DNA from 3 places in the Streptomyces sp. NPDC004111 genome. Region 3 is predicted to be linked to each of the others. Evidence: riboswitches for the same ligand, from Rfam matches in the RefSeq annotation. Region 3 holds a riboswitch; each other region holds the start of a gene.
What was found. A riboswitch is a leader RNA that binds a small molecule or an ion and turns the genes downstream of it on or off. The one in region 3 is predicted to bind cobalamin.
Positions count from the first base shown of each region.

Region 1: another riboswitch for cobalamin. It lies ahead of ACFYVL_RS07750 (prenyltransferase/squalene oxidase repeat-containing protein); the one in region 3 lies ahead of ACFYVL_RS37440 (cobalamin biosynthesis protein).
Region 2: another riboswitch for cobalamin. It lies ahead of ACFYVL_RS25930 (ribonucleoside-diphosphate reductase subunit alpha); the one in region 3 lies ahead of ACFYVL_RS37440 (cobalamin biosynthesis protein).

Region 1 is NZ_JBIAMU010000003.1:155,389-164,966, forward strand. It holds gene ACFYVL_RS07730 (dipeptide/oligopeptide/nickel ABC transporter permease/ATP-binding protein) at 1-1,712, shown strand, start outside; gene ACFYVL_RS07735 (ABC transporter ATP-binding protein) at 1,709-2,401, shown strand; gene ACFYVL_RS07740 (dipeptidase) at 2,425-3,447, shown strand; gene ACFYVL_RS07745 (hypothetical protein) at 3,515-4,969, opposite strand; cobalamin riboswitch at 5,118-5,192, opposite strand; cobalamin riboswitch at 5,256-5,402, shown strand; gene ACFYVL_RS07750 (prenyltransferase/squalene oxidase repeat-containing protein) at 5,589-8,594, shown strand; gene ACFYVL_RS07755 (hypothetical protein) at 8,657-9,578, shown strand, end outside.
Region 2 is NZ_JBIAMU010000014.1:2,111-11,688, reverse strand. It holds gene ACFYVL_RS25965 (carbohydrate ABC transporter permease) at 1-596, opposite strand, end outside; gene ACFYVL_RS25960 (carbohydrate ABC transporter permease) at 593-1,573, opposite strand; gene ACFYVL_RS25955 (extracellular solute-binding protein) at 1,708-2,988, opposite strand; gene ACFYVL_RS25950 (GntR family transcriptional regulator) at 3,410-4,249, shown strand; gene ACFYVL_RS25945 (carbon starvation CstA family protein) at 4,794-6,953, shown strand; gene ACFYVL_RS25940 (YbdD/YjiX family protein) at 6,950-7,159, shown strand; gene ACFYVL_RS25935 (GNAT family N-acetyltransferase) at 7,283-7,783, shown strand; cobalamin riboswitch at 7,843-7,985, shown strand; gene ACFYVL_RS25930 (ribonucleoside-diphosphate reductase subunit alpha) at 8,128-9,578, shown strand, end outside.
Region 3 is NZ_JBIAMU010000025.1:62,966-72,543, reverse strand. It holds gene ACFYVL_RS37450 (putative cobaltochelatase) at 1-1,889, opposite strand, end outside; gene ACFYVL_RS37445 (cobyric acid synthase) at 2,146-3,696, opposite strand; gene ACFYVL_RS37440 (cobalamin biosynthesis protein) at 3,693-4,691, opposite strand; cobalamin riboswitch at 4,728-4,866, opposite strand; gene ACFYVL_RS37435 (hypothetical protein) at 5,027-5,248, opposite strand; gene ACFYVL_RS37430 (anion permease) at 5,279-6,544, opposite strand; gene ACFYVL_RS37425 (lysozyme) at 6,702-7,478, opposite strand; gene ACFYVL_RS37420 (class II aldolase/adducin family protein) at 7,689-8,393, shown strand; gene ACFYVL_RS37415 (alpha/beta hydrolase) at 8,516-9,578, shown strand, end outside.

The DNA of each region.
Region 1 (9,578 bases), on a different contig from region 3:
GCATCGACCCCGCCCGGATCAACCAAGGGGCCTCGGCCGCGCACCTGCTGGGCACCGACGCGCTCGGCCGCGACCTGCTCGCCCGCACCCTCACCGCCACCCGGCTCACCCTGGGCCTCGCCCTCCTCGCCACGCTGATCGGCACCGGCTGCGGCGTCCTGCTGGGCGCGCTGCCCGCCCTTCTCCCGCACCGGGCCGGGCGCGTGATCGTGGCCGGGGTCGACATCCTGGTCGCCTTCCCCGCCCTGCTCCTCGCGATGTTCACCGCTGTCGTCACCGGTCTGGGGGCGCGCGGCGCCGTCCTGGGCATCGGCGTCGCACTCGCGCCGGCCTTCGCCCGGCTCACCCACACCCTGACCGCGTCGCTCGCGGGCGCCGACTACCTGGCCGCCGCCCGCATGCTGCGGGTGCCGCGCCGCCGCATCCTGACCCGGCACATCCTGCCCAACATCGCGGAACCGCTCATCCTCAACGCCGCGCAGGCGATGGGTTCCGCGCTGCTCGGCCTGTCCGCGATGTCCTTCCTCGGCATGGGTGTCCAGGCACCGTCCTACGACTGGGGCCGGCTGCTGAACGAGGCCTTCGGCCACGTCTACGTCACCCCCTCCGTCGTCGTCGCGCCCGCCACCGCGGTCGCCCTCGCGGGCCTCGGCTTCCTGCTCCTCGGCGACACCTTCGCCCAGGCCGCGTCACACTCCCGGCCCCCCGCCGGAAAGCCCGTGCTCCCGGCCGTACCCCCGGCCGAGGACGACCCCGTACCCCACGCGGTCCTGGAAGTGCGCGACCTGACCGTGGCGTTCCCCGGCGGCCTCACTCCGGTGCGCCAGGTGTCGCTGACCGTGCGCGAACAGGAGATCGTGGGCCTGGTCGGCGAGTCCGGCAGCGGCAAGAGCATGACCGCCGCCGCCATCGGGCGGATCGTGCCCCACCCCGGTCTGGCCGGCAGTGCCCGCACCCGGCTGTGCGGGGTGGACCTCGACACGTTGCGGGACGCCGAACGGCGCAGCCTGCTGGGCTCCTCGCTCGCCATGGTCTTCCAGGACCCGACGTCCGCCCTCAACCCGGCCCTGCGCGTGGGCGGCCAGCTCGCCGAGGTCGCCGTCCTGCACGACGGCGCCACCCGCACCGAGGCACGGGACCGCGCCGTCGAACGCCTCGCCCGGGTGCACATCAAGCGGCCCGCCCAGGTCGTCCGCCAGTACCCGCACGAGCTGTCCGGCGGCATGCGCCAGCGCGCCGTCATCGCCATGGGGCTGATGGGCACCCCCCGCCTGATCATCGCCGACGAGCCCACCACCGCGCTCGACGTGACGGTCCAGCGCGAGGTGATCAAGGTGCTGCGCGAAGTCGTCGACGACACCCGGGCCGGCGCCCTGTTCATCTCCCACGACATCGCCGTCGTCAGCGAACTGTGCGACCGGATCGCCGTGATGTACGCGGGCCGCATCGTCGAGGAACTCCCCGCCGACGCCCTCCACCGGGCCCGGCATCCCTACACACGGGCACTGGTCGGCTCCCTCCCCGACATGGGCACCGACCGGTCCCGCCCGCTGGCCACCATTCCGGGCCGCCAGCCCGCCCCCGGCGACGCCCCCGAAGGCTGCGCCTTCGCCGGCCGCTGCGCCCTCGCCACCGGCCGGTGCGCGACGGAGCGCCCCGAACTCCGCACCGCCGCCGACGGGTTCGCGGTGGCCTGCTGGGAGGCACCGTGAAGATCAGCAACCTGACCGTGCGGTTCGGCTCCTTCACCGCCGTGAACGACGTCAGCCTGGAGGTGGCGGGCGGAAGGGCCACCGGCCTGGTCGGCGAGTCCGGTTCGGGCAAGTCGACGCTCGCCCGTGCCGCCGCCGGTCTCACCCCGTACCGGGGCACGATCTCGGGCGTCCCCCGCGGCCGGGTCCAGATGGTCTTCCAGGACCCCTCCTCCTCCCTCAACCCGCGCATGAGCATCGGCGACGCCGTCGCGGAGGGCGTCCGTGTCCCGCGCGCCGAGCGGGCGCGGGAGATCGCGCGGCTGCTCGAACTCGTCTCCCTGCCCGCCTCCTGCGCGGGCAGGTACCCGCGCGAGCTGTCCGGCGGGCAGCGCCAACGCGTGGCCATCGCGCGGGCGTTGGCGGCCCGCCCGGAGGTCCTCATCGCCGACGAGATCACCTCCGCCCTGGACGTCTCCGTCCAGGGCTCGGTCCTCAACCTGCTGCGCGACCTGCGCGCCGAACTCGGCCTGACCATGCTGTTCATCTCGCACAACCTCGCCGTCGTGCGGTACGTGTGCGACGCCGTGGCCGTCATGCGCCACGGCCACCTCCTCGAACACGGGCCGGTCGACGAGGTGACCACCGCCCCGCAGCACGCGTACACCCGGGCGCTGCTCGACGCCGTTCCCCGCCTGACCCACTCCTGACCCGTTCCCGAAGGGATCACCCCATGTCCTTGGACCTGCACCGCCGCGCCGTCGTGGCCGACACGCACAACGACCTCCTGATGGCCGTCACCGCCCGCCCGCCGAAGCGCTGGGGCGGCTTCTTCCGCGATCGCTGGCTGCCCCAGCTCCGCGAAGGCGGCATCGACATCCAGGTGCTGCCGGTGTTCATCGACGACCAGTTCCGTCCCGAAGGGGCGCTGCGCCAGACCCTCCGCATGATCGAATGCGCCCACGTCCTGGCGGAGGAGAACGCGGCCGACGTCGCGCTGTGCCGCAACGGCGCCGACATCGACGCGGCCCTCGCCCAGGGGAGGATCGCCCTCGTGCTCGCGCTGGAGAGCGCGCCCGGTGTCGACGCCTCCGTGGAGCTGTTCTCCACCCTGTTCCGGCTCGGCGTACGCATCGCCTCCCTCGCCCACTGGGGGCGCACACCGCTCGCCGACGGCAGCCGCGAGGACGCCACCGGCAGCCGGCTGACCTCCCCCGGCGTCGAGGCCCTGCACGAGATGGAACGCCTCGGCATGCTCTTCGACATCTCCCACCTGGGGGCGAGCGGCGTCGCCCACGTCCTGGAACTCGCCACCCGGCCGGTGATCGCCACCCACTCCAACGCCCGTGCGCTGCGCGACCACCACCGCAACCTCACCGACGACCAGATCCGCGGCGTGGCCGCCACGGGCGGGGTGGTGTGCGTGAACTTCATACCGGACTTCCTCACCGATCAGCAGGACAAGGTGAGCGCAGACCGGATCGTCGACCACATCGAGCACGTCGTCGCCGTCGCCGGCGTCGACCACGTCGGGCTCGGCTCGGACTTCGTCCGCGAGGTCATGCACGACGTCACCCCGCCCTGCTGCGAGGACACGGACGCCGAGGACCCGTTGTTCGACTTCCCCGGTCTGGAGGGCCCGTCGGGCATGCCGCTGGTCACCGAGGCGCTCCTGCGCCGGGGTCTCGCGGAGGAGGACATCCTCAAGATCCTGGGCGGCAACACGCGGCGCGTGATGAGCGCGCACATGGGCTGATCGCCCGACGTTCCCGGCGCGGACCGGGCGGCCCGCGCCGGGCGGCCCGGTCCGCCCGGTGTTCCGGTCAGGCGCCCCAGCGCAGTGCCACGGTGTCGCCCACCTTGATCTGCGTTCCGCGGTCGGCCGTCGTGAAGGCGGAGCCGTCGATGCTCGCCTTCCAGGTCCGGGAGCCGTCGTTGGCCTTTCCGTTGACGCTGGTCAGCGGGCCGGACGCGCCGGAGGCCGGGAGTGCGGAGGTGACGCAGCCCGCGGGGGTCGCGCCGCTGCCGGCCGCGGTGAGGAGGTCGCCGAGGGTGGCCGTCGCCCCGGTCGGGGTGAAGGCGACGGAGCAGACCCGCAGGCCGCCCGTCCCGTCGTCGACGGTCAGTGCCAGTTTCGTGGCCGTACCGGCGGTGAAGGACGGGGCGGCCACCCACCGGGGGGCGCCCGCCGTGACCGGGGCGGGCGGGGCCGCCGTGAAGCCGCCGCCCGCGACGGCGCGCAGCGCGTCGATGGACGCGTACGCCTGCGGGGCGGTGTCGGTGGGCAGGTACTTGAAGCCGCCGCCCGGGTTGAACTGCTGGGATATCAGGAAGTCGAGGGGGGTCTTGCCCAGCGGGGTGCGGAAGTCGCCGGTCTGGGCGTTGATGCCGCAGGCGTTCAGGCCGGAGACGGCCCAGCCGTTGGAGTCGGTGTTGATGCCGTACATCGAGTCCAGGGCGCCGCTGTTGTTGACCAGTTTGCTCTTGAGGAAGGTCTTGGCCCGGCCGATGTCGGGGTCGGTGTTCGGCACTCCCGAGACGCACAGGGCGGCCATGGACGCACCGGTCATGTCGATGTCGCTCGGGGAGTTCAGGGCGGCCGGGTCTCCCTCGGCCTTGCTGAAGGTCCAGCCGCCGTCGTTGTGCTGGTTGGCCCGGATACGGGTGACGAGCGCGTCCAGCAGTGCCTTGGGTGTCCGCTGGCCGCCGGCCTGCGTCCTGGTACCGCCGAGGGCCAGGGCGGCGAAGACGGTGCCGTTGTAGAGGTTCGGTGAGCCGAAGTAGCCGGGGGACGCGGTCTGCCAGTGGCCGTAGACGTCGGCGATCAGGTTGCGGGAGGCGGACACGCGGGCCGGGTCGATGCCCGCCGCGTACGCGTTGAGGGCGCCGCGTTCGTAGTCCGTGACGACGGGGGTCGCGGACGGCCAGCCCGGGGTGGCCAGGAGGTCGCGGTAGACGGTGCGGGCGTTCTTGGAGGTGTCGCCGCCGGGGGTGACGTCGACGGCGGCGGTGCCCGCCGCCGCGAAGGCGCTGAACGCCCACTCGTGGGAGAGCCCGGAGCCGGCGTACGAACCGTCCGCGCCCTGAAGCGACTTGAGGTAGCCGACGCCGTTGGCCTTGGAGGTGGCGATCTGCGCGGGTGTCGCGGTCGCGGCGGCCGGCAGCACGGTGAGGGCGAACGCGCCGAGGGCGGCGACGGGCACGACGAGGGCCGCCCTACGGGATCGACGCGCGGGCGAGGAGGGCGTGTTCGGTCTGCCGGACGTGCTGGCGGACATGGCGGTACGAGAACGGGACATGACTGCTCCTGAGGTGGAGGACGCCGGGCATGCACGTCCCCGCCGCGGCACCCGTCGGGGCCCTCGGGAATGTCCTGACCGCCGTCCGTTCGCGAGGTACAGCTGTACGTGATGTGGCCTGCCACCTGGGCATTCGGGCTCGGAACGGCTGCTTCCGTTCCACACCGCTGCGCGTCAGCCCCGGATTCGCACCGGGTTCCCCCACGTGGCGGAGCAGGACGTTACACGAACTCCGCAACTTCCAGGGAACCTTGACGTGCCCACGCGGCCCGTGCTTCACTCCGGCTGCTATTCGCTCAGGAGAGCGGGGGAAGCCGGTCGAATCCCGGCGCTGACCCGCAACCGTGGACCCACCGTGCCGCAGGCATGCCGTGGGTGAGCCGGAATGCCCGCCCCTGGGTCATGAACGAGACGCCGTCGCGGACTACGGCGTGGTTCGACTGGTCCTTCCTGGGCGTTCCTCGCCTCCCGGACCTCTTTCGCCACGCATGTGCCCGCTCGGCCGACACGAGGGGCCGCAGTGGGGACCGCAGCAGAGCCAGGACGCCGATTCACGTACCGCCGTGGCCGGTTGGCGCGCACGCCCGGGTCAGGGCCGGTGCCGCGCGGCCCGTTCCTGTCCGCCTTCGCATCGACGCTCCTGGCGGCCGTCCTCGTGCTGGTCGGCGGCGCCGTGTACGTCACCGGCACGTCCTCGGCCGCTTCCGCCGACCCGGTCGAGAAGTGCACGGCGACCACCGGCGCGATCGTCGTGGTGGACTTCCGCCCCTGGAAGGGGAAGGTCGTCCGCGGCTGCGGCGTCGACTCGGCCACCGGGTACGACCTGTTGCACGCTGCCGGGTTCAGCACCGTCGGCACCAAGAAGGACGGCCCCGCCTTCATCTGCCGCCTCGGTCACGCGGAGAACGAGTCCGGCACCCAGTTCCCGACCCCGCGGGACGAGCCGTGCGAGGTCACCCCGCAGGCCACCGCGTACTGGTCGTACTGGCACGCCTCGCAGGGCGAGAAGACCTGGAAGTACAGCCAGTACGGGGCCATGGCCCGCACGCCTCGGCCTGGCGACGTCGACGCGTGGGTGTTCGGCGGCACCGACATCGGGGGGACGACGGGGCAGCCCTCGTTCACTCCGGACGAGGTCCGCGCCAAGGGCGGCGGTACGGTGCCGCCGGACCCCGCGGACCCGCCCGCGCCCACCGTTCCGCCGGGCCGGGTCGCCGTGGAGCCGGCCGTGAAGTGGCTCAAGGGCAGGCTCACCGACGGCGAGCGCGTCGTGGAGGAGGGCGCCGAGGAGCCGAACACCGGGTTCACCACGGAGGTCGCCCTGGCGCTGGCCTCCGCACAGCCCAAGGACACCGACCTGGACAAGGTCGTCGCGTTCCTGGCGAGGAACACCGACGCCTACGCCTACCCGGCGGGCACCGGCCGTGCTCCCGACACCAACGCCGCCGCCCGGCTGGCCCTGCTGGCAGTGAGCACCGGGCGCGACCCACGCGCCTTCGCGGACCACGACCTGGCCGGCGACCTGGTGAAGCACCTGTGCACGGCGGGCCCCGACTCCGGTACCCCCACGCCCGGCTGCACCGCCAAGGGCGACTTCCCGAACGCCGGGTACACCGACGGGCAGGCCCTCGGCCTTCTCGCCGTGAAGCGGGCCGGTATCGCCCCGCCCACCGACGCGGTCAAGCGGATCCTGGACATGCAGTGCGAGAGCGGCGGGTTCACCAGCATCCTGATCCGCCCCGGCCAGAACTGCGAACCCGAGCCGTGGACCACCGGCCAGGTGCTGCCGGCGCTCCGGGCGGTCGGCGGCCAGGACGGCGCCGTGGCGAAGGCCCGCTCGTACCTGAAGCGGACCCAGCTCAAGGAGGGCGGCTTCCCGGCCGCCACCGGCCTGACGGACGGCAGTCCCTTCACCACCGCGGTCGCGGCGCAGGCCCTGCGCGCGCTGGGCGACACGGCGTACGCGGACGCCGCGCTGGCCTGGTTGTCGCGGCAGCAGCTCACCGACGGCGGCATCGGCTTCGACGGCGGGGAGACCTCCGAGATCCACCCGACGGTGCACGCCGTGTTCGCCGCGCGGAGCACGAGTCTGGCGACCCTGCCGGAGAAGGCCGAACCGCCGGTGGTCCCGCCGGTCGACCCGCCCGCGGGTGAGGGACCGGACCTGAAGAAGGGTGTCGGCTACCTCACCGCCCCCGCCCGCCTCAGCCGCGGCCAGTACTACGCCGCGGACCCGGTCAGCGGCCGGGCCGACTTCGGGCTGACCATCGACGGTGCGTACGCGCTCGCCGCGACCGGCCTCGACAACGCGAAGCTGCGCGGCATCGTCGACTTCCTCGACAAGGGCGGCAAGGACGCGGCGGGCCGCACGGTCCACGACTGGACCGCGATCGGCACGAAGTACGCGGGCGGCGGTTCGATCGGCAAGACGGCACTGCTGGCACAGTCCGTCGGCCGCGACCCGCGCGCCTTCGGCGGCAAGGACCTGATCGCCGCACTCGGCGGATCCGTCTGCGCCGCACCGAGCACCCTGCCGGACCGCAGTTGCGCGGCCAAGGGCGCCTACGCCTACGCCCCTTCCGTGTTCGCCCAGTCGCTGGGCATCATGGCGCAGCTCAGGGCGGGCGAGAGTGCGGCGGCGCGGGCGCCGATCGCCTATCTCACGAGCCTCCAGCACCCCTCGGGTGCGTGGCCGAGCCTCGTACCGGCGACGGGCGACTCGGACGTGGACTCCACCGCGATGGCCGCGATGACTCTGGATCTGGTCGGCGGCACAGCGTCAAGGACCGCTGTCGACAAGGCACTTGCCTGGATCGCGGCGCAGCAGCTGCCCGACGGCGGCTTCCCCGGCGCGGCGGGCAACTCGGTCAACTCGGCCGCGCTCGCGGTGCAGGGACTCTCCCTGGACGCGGCCAAGTACAGCACCCGGATCGCCAAGGCCCGCGCGTTCCTCGCCGGACAGCAGAACACGGACGGCGGTTTCAACGTCGCGAAGGAAGGCCAGAAGGGCTCGGACCTGCGGGCATCGACGCAGGCCGTGGGCGGCACGACGGGTGTCTCCTTCGCCAGGCTCAACCGCGATCTGACCGGCACCGGCCCGCAGCCCCCGGGCGAGAGCGCGGGCGGGAACTCCGTGGGCGGCGCGACGGCAGGCGGCGCGACTGCCGGTGGCCCGACTGCCGGTGGCGCCACCACGGGCACCGGCACCACCGGCAGTGCCTCCACCGGTACGGCGACGGACGGCGGCGCCCACTCCGGAGGCACCGGCATCGTCACCCCCGGAGAGAGCTCAGGAGAGACCTCCGGCGACGCGGGCGACACGTCCGGCACGGGCGGCACGGGCGGCACGGGCGGCATCGTCGACACCACCACCGGTGGCGGCACCACCGCCGCGGGCGGGACCGGCGACGGCGCCACGGGCGGCATCGTCAGCGCCGGGGACACCTCCGGCACCGGCGCCGCCGGCGGTGGCCTCCTCGCGTCCACGGGTGCGCGGATCGGCGCGCTGTCGGCAGCCGCGGCCCTCCTGGTGGCGGGCGGCTGGGCACTCACCCTCGCCACCCGCAGAGGCCGCACCGCACGCACGGGAGGAACCGAGCGATGACCCTCCGCACACACACGAGGAACCCAGCGACGACCCTCCGCGCACACAGGAGCAACCCAGCGATGAGCCTGCGTCCACTCGCCCGCGCCCTCTCCCGCACGGCGACGGCACTGGGTCTGACGGTGGCCGCGTTCGCCGCCACCGCGAGCCCCGCGCACGCGCTCCCGCAGCCCATGAGCCAGTGCACGACCTCCTCGGGAGCCGTGCTGGCCGTGGACTTCAGCCGCTGGGGCGGCCCCATCTACCGTTCCTGCGGCACCACCCCCACCACGGGCTACGAGCTGCTCAACCAGGGCGGCTGGGCCACCACAGGCACCGGCCATGACGGGCCCGCTTTCATCTGCCGGATCGGGTACAGCGGGTACCGGGGCGGCAAGCAGTTCCCGCCACCGGAGCAGGACGACTGCGTACTGACCCCGCCCGCCTCCGCCTACTGGTCGTACTGGCACGCCAACCCCGGCCAGAACACCTGGGAGTACAGCCAGCTCGGCGCCATGCTCTACCGGCCGCGCCCCGGCAGCGTCGACCTGTGGATCTTCGGCGGCACCGACATCGAGGGCACCCGGGGCCGCCCCAAGGTCACCCCCGACCAGCTCCGCGCCAGGAACACCCGGCCGACCGGCAGCAAGCCGGCACCGAAGGACACCAGGACCGCGAAGCCGCTGCCCCCGAACGTGAACACCGGACCGGCTCCGTTGAACCCACCGGCCGCCCCCGCACCGCCGCCGGCCGCTCCCCCGGCGCACCGGGAGACCCCGCGGGCGGGCGGGCCAGGACCGGAAACCGCACCGGAGAACCCGGCCACCCCGTCGGCGCACGCCACACCGACGGCAACAGCACCCACCACCTCCCCTCCCGCCCCGACCCCCACGGGCACGCCCGCAGGGGATCACTCGAAGGCGGGTCTCCTGGCGGCCTCCGGGCCGAAGGTGGCCGACGCGCCCCCGGCCGCCGACGCCCCGCACGACACGGGCTCCTACCTGC
Region 2 (9,578 bases), on a different contig from region 3:
GAGGTCGACATCAGGCCGGGGGCCAGCAGCGGCAGGATCACCTTCACGAAGGCCTGACGGCGGGTGCAGCCGTCGACCATCGCGGACTCCTCCAGCTCCTTGGGCACGGCGGCGACGAAGCCGCGCAGCGTCAGGAGGGTGAAGGGCAGCACCATGACCATGTAGAAGGCCGTCAGCGGGATCAGGCTGTTGAGCATGTCGGCGTCGCGCACGATGAAGTAGATCGCGATGACCATGACTTCCCAGGGCGCCATCTGCGCGACCATGAAGCCGATGATGAAGCCGCGCCGCCCCTTGAACCGCATCCGGGCGAGCGCGAAGGAGCCGGCCAGGGCGAGGATCAGCGAGAAGACCACCGCGAGGATCGTGACGGTGAGCGAGTTGCGCACCATGACACCGAAGTTCTCGGCGTCGATCGCGGTCTTGAAGTGCTCGAAGGTGATGTCCGTCGGGAACCAGACGGGGGTGTCGGAGACGATGTCCGGCGTCTTCTTGAACGCCGTCGCGAACATCCAGTAGACCGGGAAGACAAGACCGATGACGAGCAGGGCTGCCGTCGCGTTGGGCCAGATGCGGCCGAGCAGAGAGCGCTTCATCGCTCGTCCTCCTCTTGCTTAAGAACGATCCGCAGGTAGTACGCGGTGAGCAGCAGCAGAATCAGGATGGTCAGGACGGAGATCGCCGAGCCCATGCCGAAGTGCTGGTTGCCCATGCCTTCGATGTAGGCGTAGACGGGCAGAATCTCGGTGAGGCGGTCGGGGCCGCCCGCGTTGATCGCGTACACCTGGACGAACGCCTTGAAGACCCAGATGATCTCGAGGAACGTCGTGGCGAAAAGGAAGGGCTTCAGGAACGGCAGGGTGACCTGGGTGAAGCTCTTCCAGGAGCCTGCGCCGTCCAGCGCGGCTGCCTCGTACAGCTCCTTGGGGATGGTCGTACTCGCGGCGTACAGGTTGAGTGCCACGAAGGGGATCGACTGCCAGACGATCAGGACCATGATCACGAAGAAGGTGGACAGCTGGCTGCCGGTCCAGTTGTAGTCGGCCATCGAGTGAAAGCCGAGTGCGTCCAGCACCCAGTTGACGACGCCGAAGCGCTGGGCGAAGAGCCACTGGTAAACGGTGGTCGCGGCGACAACGGGCATCGCCCAGGCGAGCACCAGCCCGATCATCAACACGACCCGCATGCGCTTGCCGAGACGTACCAGCAACAGGCCCATCAGGGTGCCGATCACCATGATCAGCACGACGTTGGCGGCCGTGAAGGCGATCGAGCGCCCGGTAACGCTCCAGAACTCCTTGCTGCTGAGAACCTCACCGTAGTTGTCGGTGCCGTTCCACTCCGTGAGGTGCTGGATCAGCTGCCTCATGTTGAGGTTCTGGAACGAGATGAGGACGTTCTTGAGCAGTGGCCAGCCCAGGAAGACCAGCACCGCGGCCACGGGGGGCAACAGCAGCAGATAGGGAGTCAGGGAACCGGCTCTGCGCCGCCTCCCCGGCTCGGCCGGAGCTGCGCCGGCCTCCTTGTGGATCTCCGTCGGACCGGAGGGCGGCCGTTCGGTCTGCACGGTCATGCTCGCCATCTCTTCCTAGGCGCACTGCAGGACGCAGTGAGGGCACTGCGGGACACAGCCGGGCGGGGAGGCGCACGGCTGACTGCCGGGTCCCGGTCCCGCGCGCACGGCGGGACCGGGACCCGGCAGGAGGATTACTGCTTCTGCGAGAGACGCTTGTTGAGCTCGCCCTCGACCTGCTTGGCCGCCTCGGCCGGGGTCTTGCCGTTCAGGACCGCCGTCAGGTAGGTCTTGATCGGGTTCGGGTTGTTCTCCACCGCGGCCCACTCGGGGATCAGCGGGGTGGTGCCACCGAACTTGGCGGACGGCGCGGCGGCCTCGGCCACCGGGTTGCCGGTCAGGTTGGAGTTGAGCGACTCCTTGTTCGGGATGACCCCGGACTCCTTGGCGAGCGCGCCCTCGAACTTGTCGGAGAGCGCCAGCTTCAGGAACTCCTTGGCGAGCGCCTGCTTCTTGCTGCCCTCGGCCACGGCGAAGTTCGAGCCGCCGAGGAAGACGCCCTCGGGCTTGTCGGCGGTCTCACCCGGAATGGTGAAGTAGCCGATGTCCTTCTCCAGCGCCGGGTTGGCCTTGACGGCCGTGCCGGCCTCCCAGCCCATGCCGATGAAGGCGCCGGTCTTGCCCTTGGCGAAGACGTCGGCCTGCTGCGGGGTGGCCTCGTCCTTGTCCTTGGGGGCCTTGGAGTAGGCCTGGTACTTCTTGTACAGCTCGGCGGCCTCGCCGATCTTCGGGTCGTCCAGGTTGGAGACCCACTTGTCGCCGTCCTTCTTGATCAGGTCAGCACCCTTGCCGATGGTGATGCCGTCGAAGAAGTACCAGTTCTGGCCGGGCAGGTAGAGCGGCTCGGCCTTGCCCTTGGCCTTGATCTTGTCGAGCGCCTTGAAGAACTCGTCACGGGTCTTGGGGACCTCGGTGACACCGGCCTCCTTGAAGACGGCCTTGTTGTAGACCACGACGCGGTTGGCGAACCACCACGGGGCGGCGTACTGCTTGCCGTCGACGACCGAGGCCTTGTTGAAGTTCTCGGCCCAGTCGGCGCCGATCTCCTTCTTGAGGTCGCCCAGGTCGGCCAGGCCGCCGGTCTTGGCGTACGCGGCGGTCTGCGTGTTGCCGATCTCGAAGACGTCGGGAGGGTTCTCCTCGGAGAGGGCGGTCGTCAGCTTCTGCTGGATGCCCTCCCACTTCTGGACCTCGAACTTCAGCTTGGCGCCGGTCTTCTTCTCGAACTCGGCGGTGAGGTCCTTGGTCCAGTTCGGCGGGGTCGAACCGTCCATGGCCCAGACGGTGAGGGTCTCGCCCTTGAAGCCGTCGGCGCCGGCCTTCTTGCCGTCGTCCTTGCTGTCCGTACCGCCACACGCCGCGACGCTGACCAACATGCCGGCGACGCCAATCGCCGCGATGAGCTTGCGCTTCATTACGCCACTCTCCTGCTCAGGGATGCCTGAAACCCCCTGCCCACCGCGAGGACAACGCACGAAGTACGGCCTGTGGGACTGGGACCTGGTCTTTAATGGTTTAGACCAGTACCCGGAGCTTGGCCTAGACCTTTTGGGGTGTCAAGGGTGAGTAAGACGCCGCGATGCGTCCGTTATCGGACCGACACCTGGGGTGTCGCCGAAGGCCCCACAGGCCCCTGCGGCCACCGCGTCCCCGGGCGACGCGGTGTATAAGAAGGAATCGCGCGGAGCCCGAGCTCCGCGCGGCGGACCGTGCCACCATCCATGAGAGACCGGCCGGCACACGGGAGACCGACCCCCGTGTGCCGATCGCTCTGAGCCGCGACAGACGGAGGAGCCGGTGACGGCAGCAGCGCAGGAACCGGGAAGGCGGAGCACCATGACCACCGACGGGGGAAGCACGGAAGGCACGGGGACCGTGGAAGGCACGCCGATCAGCCACGCCGCCGGGACCGGCACGGTCACCGAGAGCGACCCGGCGCCCACCACGGGCGCGCCCACCCGCACCGCCCGCGTCCCCAAGTACTACCGCCTCAAGCGGCACTTGCTCGACATGACCGAGACCCTGCCGCCCGGCACCCCGGTGCCGCCGGAGCGCACTCTGGCAGCCGAGTTCGACACCTCCCGCACCACGGTCCGCCAGGCCCTCCAGGAACTGGTCGTCGAGGGCAGGCTGGAGCGCATCCAGGGCAAGGGCACCTTCGTCGCCAAGCCGAAGGTCTCACAGTCGCTCCAACTCACCTCGTACACCGAGGACATGCGTGCCCAGGGCCTCGAACCCACCTCCCAGCTGCTGGACATCGGGTACGTCACCGCCGACGACACCCTCGCGGGCCTGCTGGACATCACCACCGGCGGCCGGGTGCTGCGCATCGAGCGGCTCCGGCTGGCCAGCGGCGAGCCGATGGCGATCGAGACGACCCACCTGTCCGCCAAGCGGTTCCCGGCGCTGCGCCGCTCGCTGGTGAAGTACACCTCGCTCTACACCGCGCTCGCCGAGGTCTACGACGTCCACCTCTCCGAGGCCGAGGAGACCATCGAGACCTCGCTGGCCACCCCGCGCGAGGCGGGACTGCTGGGCACCGACGTCGGGCTGCCGATGCTGATGCTCTCGCGGCACTCGCTGGACCGCGGCGGCGAGCCGGTGGAGTGGGTGCGCTCGGTCTACCGCGGCGACCGCTACAAGTTCGTCGCCAGGCTCCAGCGCCCGCAGGACTGACCGGCCGGACGGTGCGGGCGGCGCGTCCGGGACCCCGGGCCACCCGCCCCGGGCCCAGCCGTCGCCCGGCCCCGCCGTCGCCGGGCCCCACCGTCGCCCGACCCCGCCGTCGCCCGGCCCGACAGCCGCCCGACCCCGCCGCCGCCCGCCCCGCCGCGAGCCCGTCTGCCGAAACGCGAGCCCGTCTGCCGAAAACCGCCCCCGCGGTGAACCCTTCCGGCCCTCCGTCCGTGGACAGGTATGCCTGAAATCGTCGGGGCCCTCGTCGCACCCGTCGCGCCGCGTCGCCGCACGGCCGTCCGCCGATGCCCGGCCCGGCCCGGCCGGTTGACGTTGGTACGCCTCTGACCTGCGGTGGTCGCCCCGTTTCCGTACCGATATGCGGACAGGGGGTTACGCGGCGCGGTCGCAGCCCCTAGATTTCGCGCACGTCACGAGGGAAGATCGCGCGAGGGGACGGATCGCCATGACAGAGCCGAGACCGACAGCCGACATCGAGACAGGGGCCGGGCCTGGCCCCGGCGGCGGGATCCCGCGCGCCAGGATGACCCCGAAGTCCATGCTGATCTGGGGCCTGGTGGCAGTGGTCGGCGCGGTCGGCTGGGCCGTGCTCGCCCTGTCCCGCGGCGAAGAGGTGTCCGCGGCCTGGATGCTGGCCGCGGCCCTCGGCTCGTACGCCATCGCCTACCGCTTCTACTCCAAGTTCATCGCCAACCGGGTCCTCAAGGTCGACAAGACCCGCGCCACCCCGGCCGAACGCCTCAACGACGGCGTCGACTTCCACCCCACCGACCGGCGCGTCCTCTTCGGCCACCACTTCGCGGCCGTGGCCGGCGCGGGCCCCCTGGTCGGCCCGGTGCTCGCCGCGCAGATGGGCTACCTGCCGGGCACCATCTGGATCGTGGCGGGCGTCATCTTCGCCGGTGCCGTCCAGGACATGGTCACGCTGTTCTTCTCCACCCGCCGCGACGGCCGCTCGCTCGGCCAGATCGCCCGGGACGAGATCGGCGCGGTCGGCGGAGCCGCGGCCCTGATCGCCGTCTTCGCCATCATGATCATCCTGCTCGCGGTGCTCGCCCTGATCATCGTGAACGCGCTCGCCGAGTCCCCCTGGGGCGTCTTCTCCATCGGCATGACCATCCCGATCGCCTTCTTCATGGGCCTCTACCTGCGCGTCCTGCGACCGGGCCGGGTCACCGAGGTGTCCGTGATCGGGGTCGCCCTGCTGCTGCTGGCGATCGTCGCGGGCGGCTGGGTGGCCGAGTCCTCCTGGGCGGAGACCTTCACCCTGGAGCCCGGCACCCTCGTCATCTGGATGGTCGGATACGGCTTCCTGGCCTCCGTCCTCCCGGTGTGGATGCTGCTCGCCCCGCGCGACTACCTGTCCACCTTCATGAAGATCGGCACGATCGCGCTGCTGGCGATCGGCGTGCTCATCGCCCTGCCGACGCTCAAGATGGACGGCATCACCCAGTTCGCGACCAGCGGCACCGGCCCGGTCTTCGCCGGCTCGCTCTTCCCGTTCGTCTTCATCACCATCGCCTGCGGAGCCCTCTCCGGCTTCCACTCGCTGATCTCCTCGGGCACCACGCCCAAGATGGTGCAGAAGGAGACCCAGATCCGGATGATCGGCTACGGCTCGATGCTCGTCGAGTCGTTCGTCGCGATCATGGCGCTGATCGCCGCCTGCATCATCGACCCGGGCCTCTACTTCGCGGTCAACTCGCCCGCGGGCGTGGTCGGTGACACCGTGCAGGCCGCCTCGCAGGCGGTCGGCAACCTCGGCTTCACCATCTCCCCCAACGACCTGGCGCAGGCCGCCAAGGACGTCGAGGAAGCCAGCCTGCTGCACCGCACCGGCGGCGCGCCCACCTTCGCGCTCGGCCTCTCGGAGATCTTCTCCGCCGCGTTCGGCGGCACCGCCATGAAGGCCTTCTGGTACCACTTCGCCATCATGTTCGAGGCGCTGTTCATCCTGACGACGCTCGACGCCGGCACCAGGGTCGGCCGCTTCATGCTCCAGGACATGCTGGGCAACCTCCACAAGCCGTTCAAGAACGTCAGCTGGAAGCCCGGCATCTGGATCTCCAGCGCCATCGTCGTCATCGCCTGGGGCTACTTCCTGTGGGTCGGCGTCCACGACCCGCTCGGCGGCATCAACCAGCTCTTCCCGCTGTTCGGCATCGCCAACCAGCTCCTCGCCGCCGTCGCACTCGCCGTCTGCACCACCCTCCTGGTCAAGTCCGGCCGCCTCAAGTGGGCCTGGGTGACGGCCGTTCCGCTGCTCTGGGACGTCGCCGTCACCCTCACCGCGAGCTGGCAGAAGATCTTCTCCGCCGACCCCAAGGTGGGCTTCTTCGCCCAGCGCGACGTCTACCAGAGCGCCCTGGACAAGGGCCTCGACAAGGTCGGACTCGCCAAGAACCGCGACCAGATGGAGACCATCGTCACCAACTCCACGGTGGACGGCGTCCTTTCGATCCTGTTCGCCGTCCTCATCCTGGTCGTGCTCTTCGAGGCCGGCCGTGCCATCCTGAAGGCGATCCGCCACCCCGAGGGCATCAAGCTCAGCGAGACGCCGTACGTGGAGTCCCGGTACGTGGCCCCCGCCTCCCTGATCGCCACCAAGGAGGAGAAGGCGGAACTGGCCGCGGCGGGCGTCGGACCGGAGGGCGGCCCGCGCAGGAGCGAGGAGCACGCATGACCGTGAACACCTCGGCGGTACGCCACCGCCTCGGCCGGCTGCGCTGGTACGTGCGCGAGCTGACCGGCGAGGCGGCGTACGACCGCTACGTCGCACACGCCGCGGCCCACGACCCCGACGCACCCGTGATGAGCCGCCGCGCCTTCGAGCGCAGCCGCACGGACGCCCGCGAGGGCGACCCGCGCGACGGCTTCCGCTGCTGCTGAGCCGCCTCGCCCGGAGGTCCCCCGCCCACGACGGCGCCGGACCTCCCCGGGCGCTCCGGCCCGGTGTCCCGCCCCTCACAAAGGGCTGGGACACCGGGCCTTCGCCGTTGCACACTCACCGGCATGGACATTCACATCCGCCCCGCCGAACCCGCCGAACACTCCGAAGTGGGCGACATCACCGCCCGCGCCTACCTCGACGACGGCCTCCTCTCCGGGGGCGCGCAGGACCCGTACCTCGGCGTACTGCGCGACGCCGCCTCCAGGGCCGCACAGGCCGAGCTGCTGGTCGCCGTCGACGCCGACGGCACCCTCCTGGGCACCGTCACCTACGCCCCCCAGGGCAGCCCCCTCCAGGACATCGCCGTCCCCGGCGAGGCCGAGTTCCGGATGCTCGCGGTCGCCCACGCGGGCCGCGGACGCGGGGCCGGCGAGAGCCTCGTACGGGCCTGCATCGCCCGCGCGAGGGCCGAGGAAGGGGTCGTACGGCTGGTGATGTCGACCCAGCCGGCGATGCGCGGCGCGCACCGGATCTACGAGCGCCTGGGCTTCGTACGGACCCCCGGCAGGGACTGGGAACCGGTGCCGGGACTGGGCCTCTTCACATACGAGAAGGCTCTCTAGAGCCTCTCCGGCGGCTCACGGCCGCGGCACGCGACACAACATGTGGTGGGTGCGCCACGAACCACCCCCCACATGTATGCTCGTCCTCGCTGTCGCCGCAGGGGAATCCGGTGCGAATCCGGAACTGTCCCGCAACGGTATGCCCTGTGCGCTTTTGCGTACCGCCAAAGTCCGAGGACCTGCCGACAGCGCGTCCGGTTCGACCGATCCGGACACCGATACGTCCGGGCCTCGCGGTAGGGCCAGTGGACGCCAGGCGACGTGCGCCCCCTGCCGGGCAGCCGTGCGCCCGCGCGCCCTCGTTCCCCCCGCAGGCACGGCGCCGAGCGAGGGAGAGCCCCCACGTGACCATCGCGCCAGTCGACCCGGCCACCGCCGAGCGGAGTCAGCCCCGCGGCCAGGAGCAGGACGGTCAGGACGCCCCCGGCACCGCCCTCCTGCGCACCCTGACCGACCTGACCGCCGACCTGCCCGACACCGACCCCGGCCGGGTCGCCGCCGCCGCCCTGCGCGGCCGCCACGCGGGCTCGGACGCCGCCGAACTGCGGGAGCTCGCCACCGAGTCCGCCGCCGGACTGATCTCCGAGGACCCGGCGTACTCCCGCCTCGCCGCCCGCCTCCTCACCCGCACCATCCGCGACGAGGCGGCCGGCCAGGGCGTCACCGCCTTCTCCGGCTCCGTCGCCGTCGGCCACCGCGAAGGGCTCATCGCGGACCGCACGGCGGACTTCGTCGCCCGGCACGCCCAGGCGCTCGACGCACTGATCGACCTGGCCGGCGACGACCGGTTCGAGTACTTCGGCCTGCGCACCGTCTACAGCCGCTACCTGCTGCGCCACCCGATCACCCGCAAGGTGATCGAGACCCCCCAGCACTTCATGCTGCGCGTGGCCTCCGGCCTGGCCGAGGACGACAGCGAGCGGGCGCTCGCCGAGGTCGCCTCGCTGTACCGCCTGATGAGCCGGCTGGACTACCTCCCCTCCTCCCCCACGCTCTTCAACTCCGGCACCCGCCACCCCCAGATGTCGTCCTGCTACCTCCTCGACTCCCCCCAGGACGAGCTGGACTCGATCTACGACCGCTACCACCAGGTCGCGCGGCTCTCCAAGCACGCGGGCGGCATCGGGCTCTCGTACTCCCGCATCCGCGCCCGCGGCTCCCTGATCCGCGGCACCAACGGCCACTCCAACGGCATCGTGCCGTTCCTCAAGACCCTCGACGCCTCCGTCGCCGCCGTGAACCAGGGCGGCCGGCGCAAGGGCGCCGCAGCGGTCTACCTGGAGACCTGGCACGCCGACATCGAGGAGTTCCTGGAACTCCGCGACAACACCGGCGAGGACGCCCGCCGCACCCACAACCTGAACCTCGCCCACTGGATCCCGGACGAGTTCATGCGCCGGGTGGACCAGGACGGCACCTGGTCGCTCTTCTCCCCCGCCGACGTCCCCGAGCTGGTGGACCTGTGGGGCGAGGAGTTCGACGCCGCCTACCGCGAGGCGGAGGCCGCCGGGCTCGCCAAGAAGTCGATGCCGGCCCGCGAGCTGTACGGCCGCATGATGCGCACCCTCGCGCAGACCGGCAACGGCTGGATGACGTTCAAGGACGCCTCCAACCGCACCGCCAACCAGACGGCGGAGCCGGGCCACACCGTGCACTCCTCGAACCTCTGCACCGAGATCCTGGAGGTCACCGACGACGGCGAGACCGCCGTCTGCAACCTCGGCTCGGTCAACCTCGGCGCGTTCGTCGACACCGCCGCCGGCGACCTCGACTGGGACCGCCTCGACGAGACCGT
Region 3 (9,578 bases):
ATGCCCTCCGCCCGGTGCAGCCGCGCCGCCCGGCCCGCCAGCGCCACCGGCTCGGGGCCGCCGGTGGCCCGCCCGTCGGTCACCACGACCAGCAGCGGACGGCGCGACGGGTCGCGCAGCCGCTCCACCCGCAGCACGTCGTGCGCCTTCAGCAGCCCGGCGGCCAGCGGGGTGCGCCCACCGGTCGGCAGTGTTTCGAGCCGGACGGCCGCCGCGTCCACCGACGAGGTCGGCGGCAGCGCGACGTCCGCCTCCCGGCCCCGGAAGGTGACCAGACCGACCTTGTCCCGCCGCTGGTAGGCGTCCAGCAGCAGCGACAGCACGGCGCCCTTCACCGCGCTCATCCGCTGCCGCGCCGCCATCGACCCCGAGGCGTCCACCACGAACAGCACGAGGTTGCCCTCGCGTCCCTCCCGGGTCGCCTGCCGCAGGTCGTCGCGGCGTACGACGAGACCGCGTCCGGTGCGCCCGCGGGCGTGCTGGTGCGGGGCCGCGGCCTGCACGGTGGCGGCCAGGTGCAGCTTGGTGAGCGTCCCCCGGGGCCGGACGGCCCCCGTCGTACGGCCGTGCTCGGTGCGGGCGCGGGACCTGCGGCCCGCCGCGCCCTCGCCGAGACCCGGCACGCTCAGCACCTTCGTGCGGAACGGCTCGGCGGCACGGGCGGCCGGCTGCTCGCCGCCGCCCACCGGAGCGCCCCGGCCGTCGGACCCGGGGTCCCGGGGCGCGGGCGGCGCGGGCGTGTCGCCCTCGGCCGCATCGGTGGATGGCGGCGCGTCGTGGCCCTGGGGGCCGTCGTTCTGCGGGGGCAGGCCGCCGCCGGGGCCACCGCCGTCACCGGGCCCGTCGGGCTCCGGGCCGTCCCCGTCGCCGTCGTCGGCGGGGCTGTTCTCCGCGAGCGTGTCGTCCAGCTTGTCCTCGTCGAGCCCCGGCGCGTCGAACGGGTTGCGCCGCCGCCGGTGCGGCAGCGCGAGCAGCGCCGCCTGCCGCACGTCCTCCTCCCGTACGTCCTCCCGGCCCGCCCACGCGGCCAGCGCGGTCGCGGTGCGGGCCATCACGATGTCGGCCCGCATGCCGTCCACCTCGAATGCCGCGCAGGTCGCCGCGATCTGCCGGAGCGCGTCGTCACCGAGCCGCACCCCGGGAAGCAGGGCGCGCGCGGCGACGATGCGCTCGCGCAGGGCGGCCTCCTCCTCGGCCCACTTGGCGGCGAAGCCGGCCGGGTCGTCGTCGTACGCGAGCCTGCGCCGTACGACCTCCACCCGCTGGTCGGTGTCGCGCGACGCGGCCACCTCGACGGTCAGCCCGAACCGGTCCAGCAACTGGGGCCGCAGCTCGCCCTCTTCCGGGTTCATCGTGCCGACCAGCAGGAACCGTGCGGCGTGCCGCACCGAGACGCCCTCGCGCTCCACGTACGACGCGCCCATGGCGGCGGCGTCCAGCAGCAGGTCCACCAGGTGGTCGTGGAGGAGGTTGACCTCGTCCACGTAGAGGATGCCGCGGTGCGCGTCCGCCAGCAGGCCCGGCTCGAAGGCCTTCACGCCCTCGCTCAGGGCCCGTTCGATGTCGAGCGCGCCGACCAGACGGTCCTCGGACGCGCCGACCGGCAGCTCCACCATCCGCGTGTCCCGCGACACGCCGTCACCGCTCCCGTGGGGCCCGTCGGGACACGCCGGGTCGGGCGCGAGGGGGTCGCACGAGAACCGGCACCCCTCGACCACGTGCACCTGCGGCATCAGGGCCGCCAGCGCGCGCACGGCGGTGGACTTGGCGGTGCCCTTCTCGCCGCGCACGAGGACGCCGCCGACGGCGGGCGACACGGCGTTGAGCAACAACCCGAGCCGGAGGTCGTCCTGACCGACGATCGCGGTAAAGGGGTAAGGCGTACTCATACGGTCTCCATCGTCGTTTCCGGCTCCATGCGCATTGGCTGTGCGGGCTGCGGGAACCTCGGGCCCCGCCCGGCACCCGGACGAGCCCCGTTCCGATTCCCCCTCGCCCCCTTGGGCGGCGGGGCCGCTCCCCGGGGGCGGCACGCCCGATCCGGGCCCGCCCCGGTGCCGGCCCCCGCCCGCACGCCCGGCACCGGCCCACGCGGACGGCCCCCGGCCACGCCGGCCTCGGCCGCACCCCGCGAAACAGGCCCCCTCACCCCCGTACCCCCGGCGGTACGAACGGCAGCCCCACCGGCGCGCCGGACTCGATCAGCCGCCACAGCCCCTCCGTGTCCGCGTGCTCCTCGATCAGGTCCCCGAGCCGGTCCAACTGCTCCTCGCGCAGGGCCTCGAAGCTCGTGTCCGGGGCCGGGACGAACCGCCGCCCCGCCGCCCCCGCGACCTCGCGCAGGAAGGCGCGCCGGAACGCGTCGCTCTCCAGCGACCCGTGCCAGTGCGTGCCCCACACGGAGCCCACCCGGCACCCGTCGAGGAAGGCTTCCCCGCCCAGCACCTCGGCCACCCCGTGGTGGATCTCGTACCCCGCCACGCTCTCGCCGAGGGCCTCGCCCACCGGCCGCGCCAGGGTCTTCTCCCGGGCGAACCGCACCCGCACCGGCAGCAGCCCGAGCCCCTCGACCACCCCGGCCCGCGACTCCACCTCGTCCTCGATCAGCTCGCCCAGCAGCTGGAAGCCGCCGCAGATCCCCAGCACCGGCTGCCCGGCGGCGGCCCGTCGCGCCAGCGCGTCGGCGAGCCCGCGCTCCCGCAGCCACTCCAGGGCCTTCACGGTCCCGCGCGTCCCCGGCACCACCACCAGATCCGCGTCGGCCAGTTCCTCGGCGCGGTCCACGAACCGCACCACCACGCCCGGCTCGGCGGCCAGCGCGTCCACGTCCGTGAAGTTCGACATCAGCGGCACCGCGCACACCGCGACGCGCAGCACGTCCGCACCGACCGGCGGCGCGACCACGGACTCGCGGACCGCGCCGCGCAGCGACACCCGCAGCCCGTCCTCCTCGTCGATGCCGAGCCCGTGCGCGAACGGCAGCACGCCGTACGTCTTGCGCCCGGTCAGGTCCTCCAGCAAGTCGAGCCCCGGCTCCAGCAGCGACACATCGCCCCGGAACTTGTTCACCAGGTACCCCGCGACCAGCCGCTGGTCGGCCTCCGCCAGCAGCGCCGTCGTCCCGAAGAACGACGCGAAGACCCCGCCCCGGTCGATGTCGCCGACCACCACCACGGGGAAGTCGGCGGCCCGCGCGATCCCCATGTTCACGATGTCGGTACGGCGCAGATTGATCTCGGCGGGACTCCCGGCCCCCTCGCAGATCACCGCGTCGTACTGGCTCCGCAGCTCGGCCAGGCACTCGGTGACGGTGCCGAGCAGCGCCTCGCGGTGCCCGCCCTGGACACCCTTGCCGTACGTCCTGCCGCCCGCCGTGCCGAAGAAGCCGCGCGCGCTCATCTCGCCCACCGGCTTGCCGAGCAGCACCACCTGGCTCGACCTGTCGCTGCCCGGCTTGAGCAGCACGGGGTTCATGAGCGCGGTCGGCTCGACCCGCGCCGCCTGCGCCTGCATGGCCTGGGCGCGGCCGATCTCCGCGCCCTCCCTGGTCACGAACGAGTTCAGCGACATGTTCTGCGCCTTGAACGGGGCGACCTTCACCCCCTGGCGCACCAGCCACCGGCAGATCCCCGCCGTGACCACGCTCTTGCCCGCGTCCGACGTGGTCCCCGCGACCAGCAGTCCGCCACCGCTCATGCCCTCGATCCCTTCGCACGCCCCGCGACCAGGCGCCCGCCCGCACACACGGCCAGCGCCAGCAGGTTCACCCGGCGCGACAGCCGCACCGCACGTTCGATGTCGGCCACCCGCACGGCACGGCCGTTCTCCCCGTTGAGCACCGCCCGGTGCTCGACGCGGCCCGCGTAGGAGAGGGTGCCGCCGAGCCGCACGCCCAGCGCGCCCGCGAACGACGCCTCGACGGGGCCCGCGTTGGGGCTCGGGTGCTTCGCGGCATCCGCGCGCCAGGCCGCGAGGGCGCCTCGCGGGTCCGCACCCGCCAGCACCGCGAGGGCCGCCGTCAGCCGCGCCCCGGGCCACCCGGCCACGTCGTCCAGCCGGGCCGATGCCCACCCGTACCTGCGATGGCGCGGCGACCTGTGGCCGACCATCGCGTCCAGGGTGTTCACCGCGCGGAACGCCACCAGCCCCGGCACCCCGCCCACCGCGCCCCACACCAGGGCGCCCACCACCGCGTCCGAGGTGTTCTCGGCGACGGACTCCACCACGGCACGCGCCATCTGCGGCCCGTCCAGGGACTGCGGGTCGCGCCCGCACAGGTGCGGCAGCCGCTCCCGGGCCGTCTCCAGGTCACCCGCGGCCAGCGCCCCGCCGATCGCCCCGGCCTCGCGGGCCAGCGACGTACCGCCGACGACCGCCCAGGTGGCGGCGGCGGTCAGGGCGACGGTGGCGGCGGGGGAGCGGCGCACCGCGCGCGCGGCGAGGGCGGCGGCGCCGGCGGCGGTGCCGACGCAGAGGAGTGTGTGCAGGGCGCCCCGGCCCCGGTCGTCGCGCCACAGGACCTTCTCGACGGCGCCCGCGGCACGGCCGAAGGCGGCCACCGGGTGGCCCCGGCGGGGGTCGCCGAGCAGCAGGTCGCCGAGGAGTCCGGCGGCGGCCCCGTACGCGAAGAGGTGCGCGGGGGTGCTGGAGGCAGGCAGGGCGGCTGAACCGCGGGAACCGCAGCCGGGCATGGCGAAGTGTCCTTAACTCAGGGTCCGCGCCCTGGTTCGACGTGACGAGCGGCTGGGAGTTCCTGGCTTCGTGACGACCGCGGGGGTCGCACGTGACAGTGGCGGGACCGCGCCGGATTCGCACCGGCTTCCTCTCCATGCCGCCGTATTTGGCTCCGGCAGTCCACCACGCCCCCCGAACAGCCGTCAACCTGGGGTTGACCTGCGGGAGGCGGCGCACGGAAGCACCGCCCCGGCACACGCCGCGCGCACGGCGAACCGCCCCGGGCACGGGGCACGGGGCGGTTCGGGGAGCTGCGGACGTCGTGGTCCGGCCGTCCGGGGACGGCGGGACGTCAGACGACGATCAGGTAGATGCCGTACGCGACGGCCGCCGCGCACAGGGCGAAGCAGGCGTAGGCGCCGGTGCGGGCCAGGGGGGCCGAGCCGCCGGAGGCGGTGGCCGACTCCTGCTTGGAGAGGCCCACGATGCCGAGGGTGAACAGGCCCACCAGGGCGACGGTGGCCACGAGGCTGACGCCGAAGACGGTGCCGAGAGCTGCCCAGTCGATGTTCATGTCGTCGCTTTCCTAAGGTCCGGGAGCCGCTCAGACGGAGGCGGCCGGGCGGGCCGGTTCGGCGGAGGTGCCGGTGGGGGAGTGCAGGGTGGCCTTGAGGTCGTCGGCGGCGAGGACCCCGGCCGGGGGCGGGGTGACGGCCGCCATGGCCGTGGTGACGACACCGGCCGGCTCGGCGGTACCCGCCGCGGCGGTACCCGTCGAGTCGAGGTCGTCCGCGGTGACCGGCTTGCGGCGGGACAGCGCCCAGATCGCACCGGAGCCCGCGACCAGCAGGATTGCGACGGCGGTGACGCCCCAGGTGCCCTGGCCGGTGAGGAACTCCGCGGCGGCGGCGACCAGTCCGGCGGCCGGCAGGGTCAGGCCCCAGGCGACGAACATCCGGGTCGCGGTCGACCAGCGCACCACGCCGCCCTTGCGGCCGAGACCGGCGCCCATCACGGAGCCGGAGCAGACCTGGGTGGTGGAGAGGGAGAAGCCGAGGTGCGAGGAGGCCAGGATGACCGTGGCGGCACCGGTCTGGGCGGAGAAGCCCTGCGGCGGCCTGAGGTCGGTGAGGCCGGTGCCCATGGTGCGGATGATGCGCCAGCCGCCGAGGTAGGTGCCCAGCGCGATGGCCACACCGGCCGAGACGATGACCCACAGCGGCGGGTTCGAGCCCGGCGCGAGGACGTTGCCGGTGACCAGGGCGAGGGTGATGACACCCATGGTCTTCTGCGCGTCGTTGGTGCCGTGCGCCAGCGAGACCAGGCCGGCCGAGGCGATCTGGCCCGCCCGGTAGCCCTTGGCGGTGGACTTCTCGTCGGTCTTCGCCGCCAGCCGGAAGGTGAGCCGGGTGGCGAGGTACGCGGCGACACCGGCGACGATCGGTGCGGCCACGGCGGGCAGCAGGACCTTGGTGATGACGACGCTGCCGTTGACACCGGAGGTGCCGACCGACATCAGGGTGGCGCCGATGAGGCCGCCGAAGAGTGCGTGGGAGGAACTGGACGGCAGGCCGATGAGCCAGGTCAGCAGGTTCCAGAGGATCGCGCCGACGAGCGCCGCGAAGATCACTTCTGTGGTGATGCCGCTCTCGTTGATGAGCCCGCCGGAGATCGTCTTGGCGACCTCGACGGAGAGGAAGGCACCAACGAGGTTCAGCACGGCGGACATGGCCACCGCCGTCTTGGGCTTGAGTGCGCCGGTCGAGATGGTGGTGGCCATCGCGTTGGCTGTGTCGTGGAAACCGTTCGTGAAGTCGAACACGAGAGCGGTGACGATCACGATCCCGAGGAGAAGCGTGATGTGTTCCATTTACCCAGGCAATCGTTTGAGGTCAGTGGCTGTTGGAACGTAGGTAACCCGAGTGAACGGAAGATGAACTGGGCAGGGCGCTGCGGTGACCCGAAACGCGGCGCTGCCGTTCCGGTTTTCACCGGAACGGCAGCGGGGCCGGGCTCCTGCGGGCCCGTCAACGGCGCGTGAAGGTACTCAGCTGCCTCAGCGACCCGTTGAAGAGATTCTGGTCACCCGGAAGTGAACCCCGGGCGTTGTTGAACTGCCAGAAGGTCCAGTACGACCAGCCGGCCGGCAGCCGCCCCGGCGAGGAGGAGTACCGCGCCAGCCACAGCGCGTGCCGGGAGCCGAACGCCCGGCTGCCCCCGGTGCACCTGTCCCACCACAGCGTGGTGGTGTAGATGACGGGCCGCCGCCCGGTCCTGCGCCGCACCTCGTCGCTGAAGGACCTGATCCAGGCCACCATCCGGTCCGGCGTCAGCCCGTAGCACCGGTTGCGCCCGTTGGTCCTCCCGTACGGGTTGTTCTCCAGGTCCACGGCGGGCGGCAGGGTCCAGCCGTCGCCCCGCCAGGCGCCCCCGTTGCGGACGAAGAAGGCGGCCTGGGTCCGTCCGGACGACTGGTGGGGCAGTGCGAAGTGGTAGGCGCCGCGGGCCATGCCGACCCGCCGCGAGCCGTTGTACTGCTGGGCGAAACGGGGGTTGCGGTAGGTGTGCGACTCGGTGGCCTTGACGTAGACGAAGGTCGCGCCCTTCCTCTTGGCCTTGCGCCAGTCGACGTTCTTCTGGTGGCCGGAGACGTCGTGCCCGCGCGGTTTCGCGGCGGCCTGCGCCTCGGTGCCGCCGACGAGGACCGTCGTCCCCAGGGTCAGTACGGCGGTGGCACCGGCGGCGGCCGACAGCGCGCGGGCGCGGCGGGCACGCGGCAGGGACGGTTTGCGATCACGGGCCATTTCTTCCCCCCATGGCAACGTGCATGACAAATCCGGGCCGACGCTACTGGAAGATCACCAGAAGGCGGCCCTTCTCAGGCCATTTCCGGTACGGGAGGAATGCGAGGTGTCCGGGTGCCTTACGGACCCTTTGCCTCCGGGCTACAGTGCGCGGGGCCGGGCACCCACCGCCTCCCGGCCGCCCGCGCACCGGCTGGCAGGATGCGCCCCATGACGAGCGATGCGACGCACGGAACGGACGCGACGGACGCGACGGACGCAACGGACGCGCGGGACGCGGTGGCACGGGCCTGGCGGGAACTGGTGGACACCGCCCGCAGGACGGTCGCGGACGGCCTGGTCGTCGGCACCTCGGGCAACGTCTCGGTCCGGGTCGGCGAACTGATCCTGGTCACCCCGAGCGGCGTCCCCTACGACCGGCTGCGCCCCGAGGACGCGGTCGGCGTCGACCCGGACGGCCGCCAGGTGCTCGGCACCCTCGTCCCGACCAGCGAACTGCCCATGCACCTCGCCGTCCACCGCGACACCGGCGCGCGTGCCGTCGTGCACACCCACGCGGTGCACGCCACCGCCGTCTCGACCCTGGTCGACCGGCTGCCGCTGGTCCACTACGCGGCGGCGATGCTGGGAGGCCAGGTGCGTACGGCGCCCTACGCGACGTACGGGACCGAGGAGTTGGCCGAGAATGTGCTGTGCGCGCTGCGCGACCGCACCGGCTGCCTCCTGAAGAACCACGGAACCCTCACCTACGGCGACACCCTCGACCAGGCCTACGACCGGACCGCCCAGCTGGAGTGGATGTGCCGGCTGTGGCTCACCGCCTCCGCCGTCCCCGGCCGCTCCCCGAGCCTGCTGTCCGCCGCCGAACTGGACGAGGTGGGCCAACGGCTGAAGGGGTACGGCCAGCGGAAGTGACCACCACCGGGGCCGGGCGGGGTGCGGGCGGCCGGCGCGGCCGGGCGCGGCGCCGGGCCGCGGCTGCCTCCACCGGACCCCGCCCACTGGCAGTTGTGGCCGGGTGTACGGACACTGAAGCGGTGCACCCGGCTAAAGCGACGGCAGCGGCCGTCACCACCCTGATCGGCATCGGCGCCGCCGTTGTCGCCGCCGCCCGGTACGCCGGCGACGCGGCCCTCAAGGCCTCGCCCGGCCGCCCGCCGGCGGGCGACTCCCGCGTCACCGTGCATTCCACGGCGGCCGGCCAGGTCACCCTGACCCGTGGTCTGGCCACCCTCAGGCCCGGTGTGTACGGGCTGGAGGGCGAGGGGGTGCACGCCGTGGTCGGCCCCGTCCTGGAGGCCGCCCCGCACGAGCCCCACACGGTCGTCCGCCGGCTGGAGCGGGTCACCCGGGGCTCCCTCGAACCGGGCGCCAAGGTCCGGCTGACCCCCTTCGTCCACACCGGCGACCCCGGCACCGCGCTCGGCCTCGACTTCCAGGAGGTCGACGTCATGGGCGAACTCGGGGCGCTGCCCGCGTGGTTCGTCCCCGGCTCCCGCGCCACCTGGGTGATCGCCGTGCACGGACTCGGCGCCACCCGCGAACACCCGCTCAACGTCCTGGGGCTGCTGCACCGCTACCGGCTCCCGGTGCTCGACCTCGCCTACCGCGGCGACCCGGGCGCGCCCCGCTCCCCGGACGGCCTCGGCCACCTCGGGGACTCGGAGTGGCGGGACCTGGACGCGGCGATCCGGCACGCGGTGCGCGAGGGCGCCGAGCGAGTCGTCCTCTACGGCTGGTCCACCGGCGCCGCGATGGCACTGCACGCGGCGACCTCCTCGGCCGTCCGCCACCTGGTGCGCGGGCTGATCCTCGACTCCCCGGTCCTGGACTGGGAGGCCACCGTGCGCTCGCTCGCCGCGTCGCGCGGCACCCCGGCGGCCGTCCTGCCGCTCGCGGTCCGGGCCGCCCGGGGCAGCACGGGGCCGCACGGGGACCGGCTGCGCGAGGCCGCCGCCCCCGACGGGCTGCGCGTGCCCGCGCTGATCTTCCACGGCCCCGGCGACACGGTCGCCCCCTGGGGCCCCTCCCGCGCCCTCGCGGACGCCCGCCCGGACCTGGTCACCCTGCACACGGTCCCGGACGCGGCCCACGCCGCGA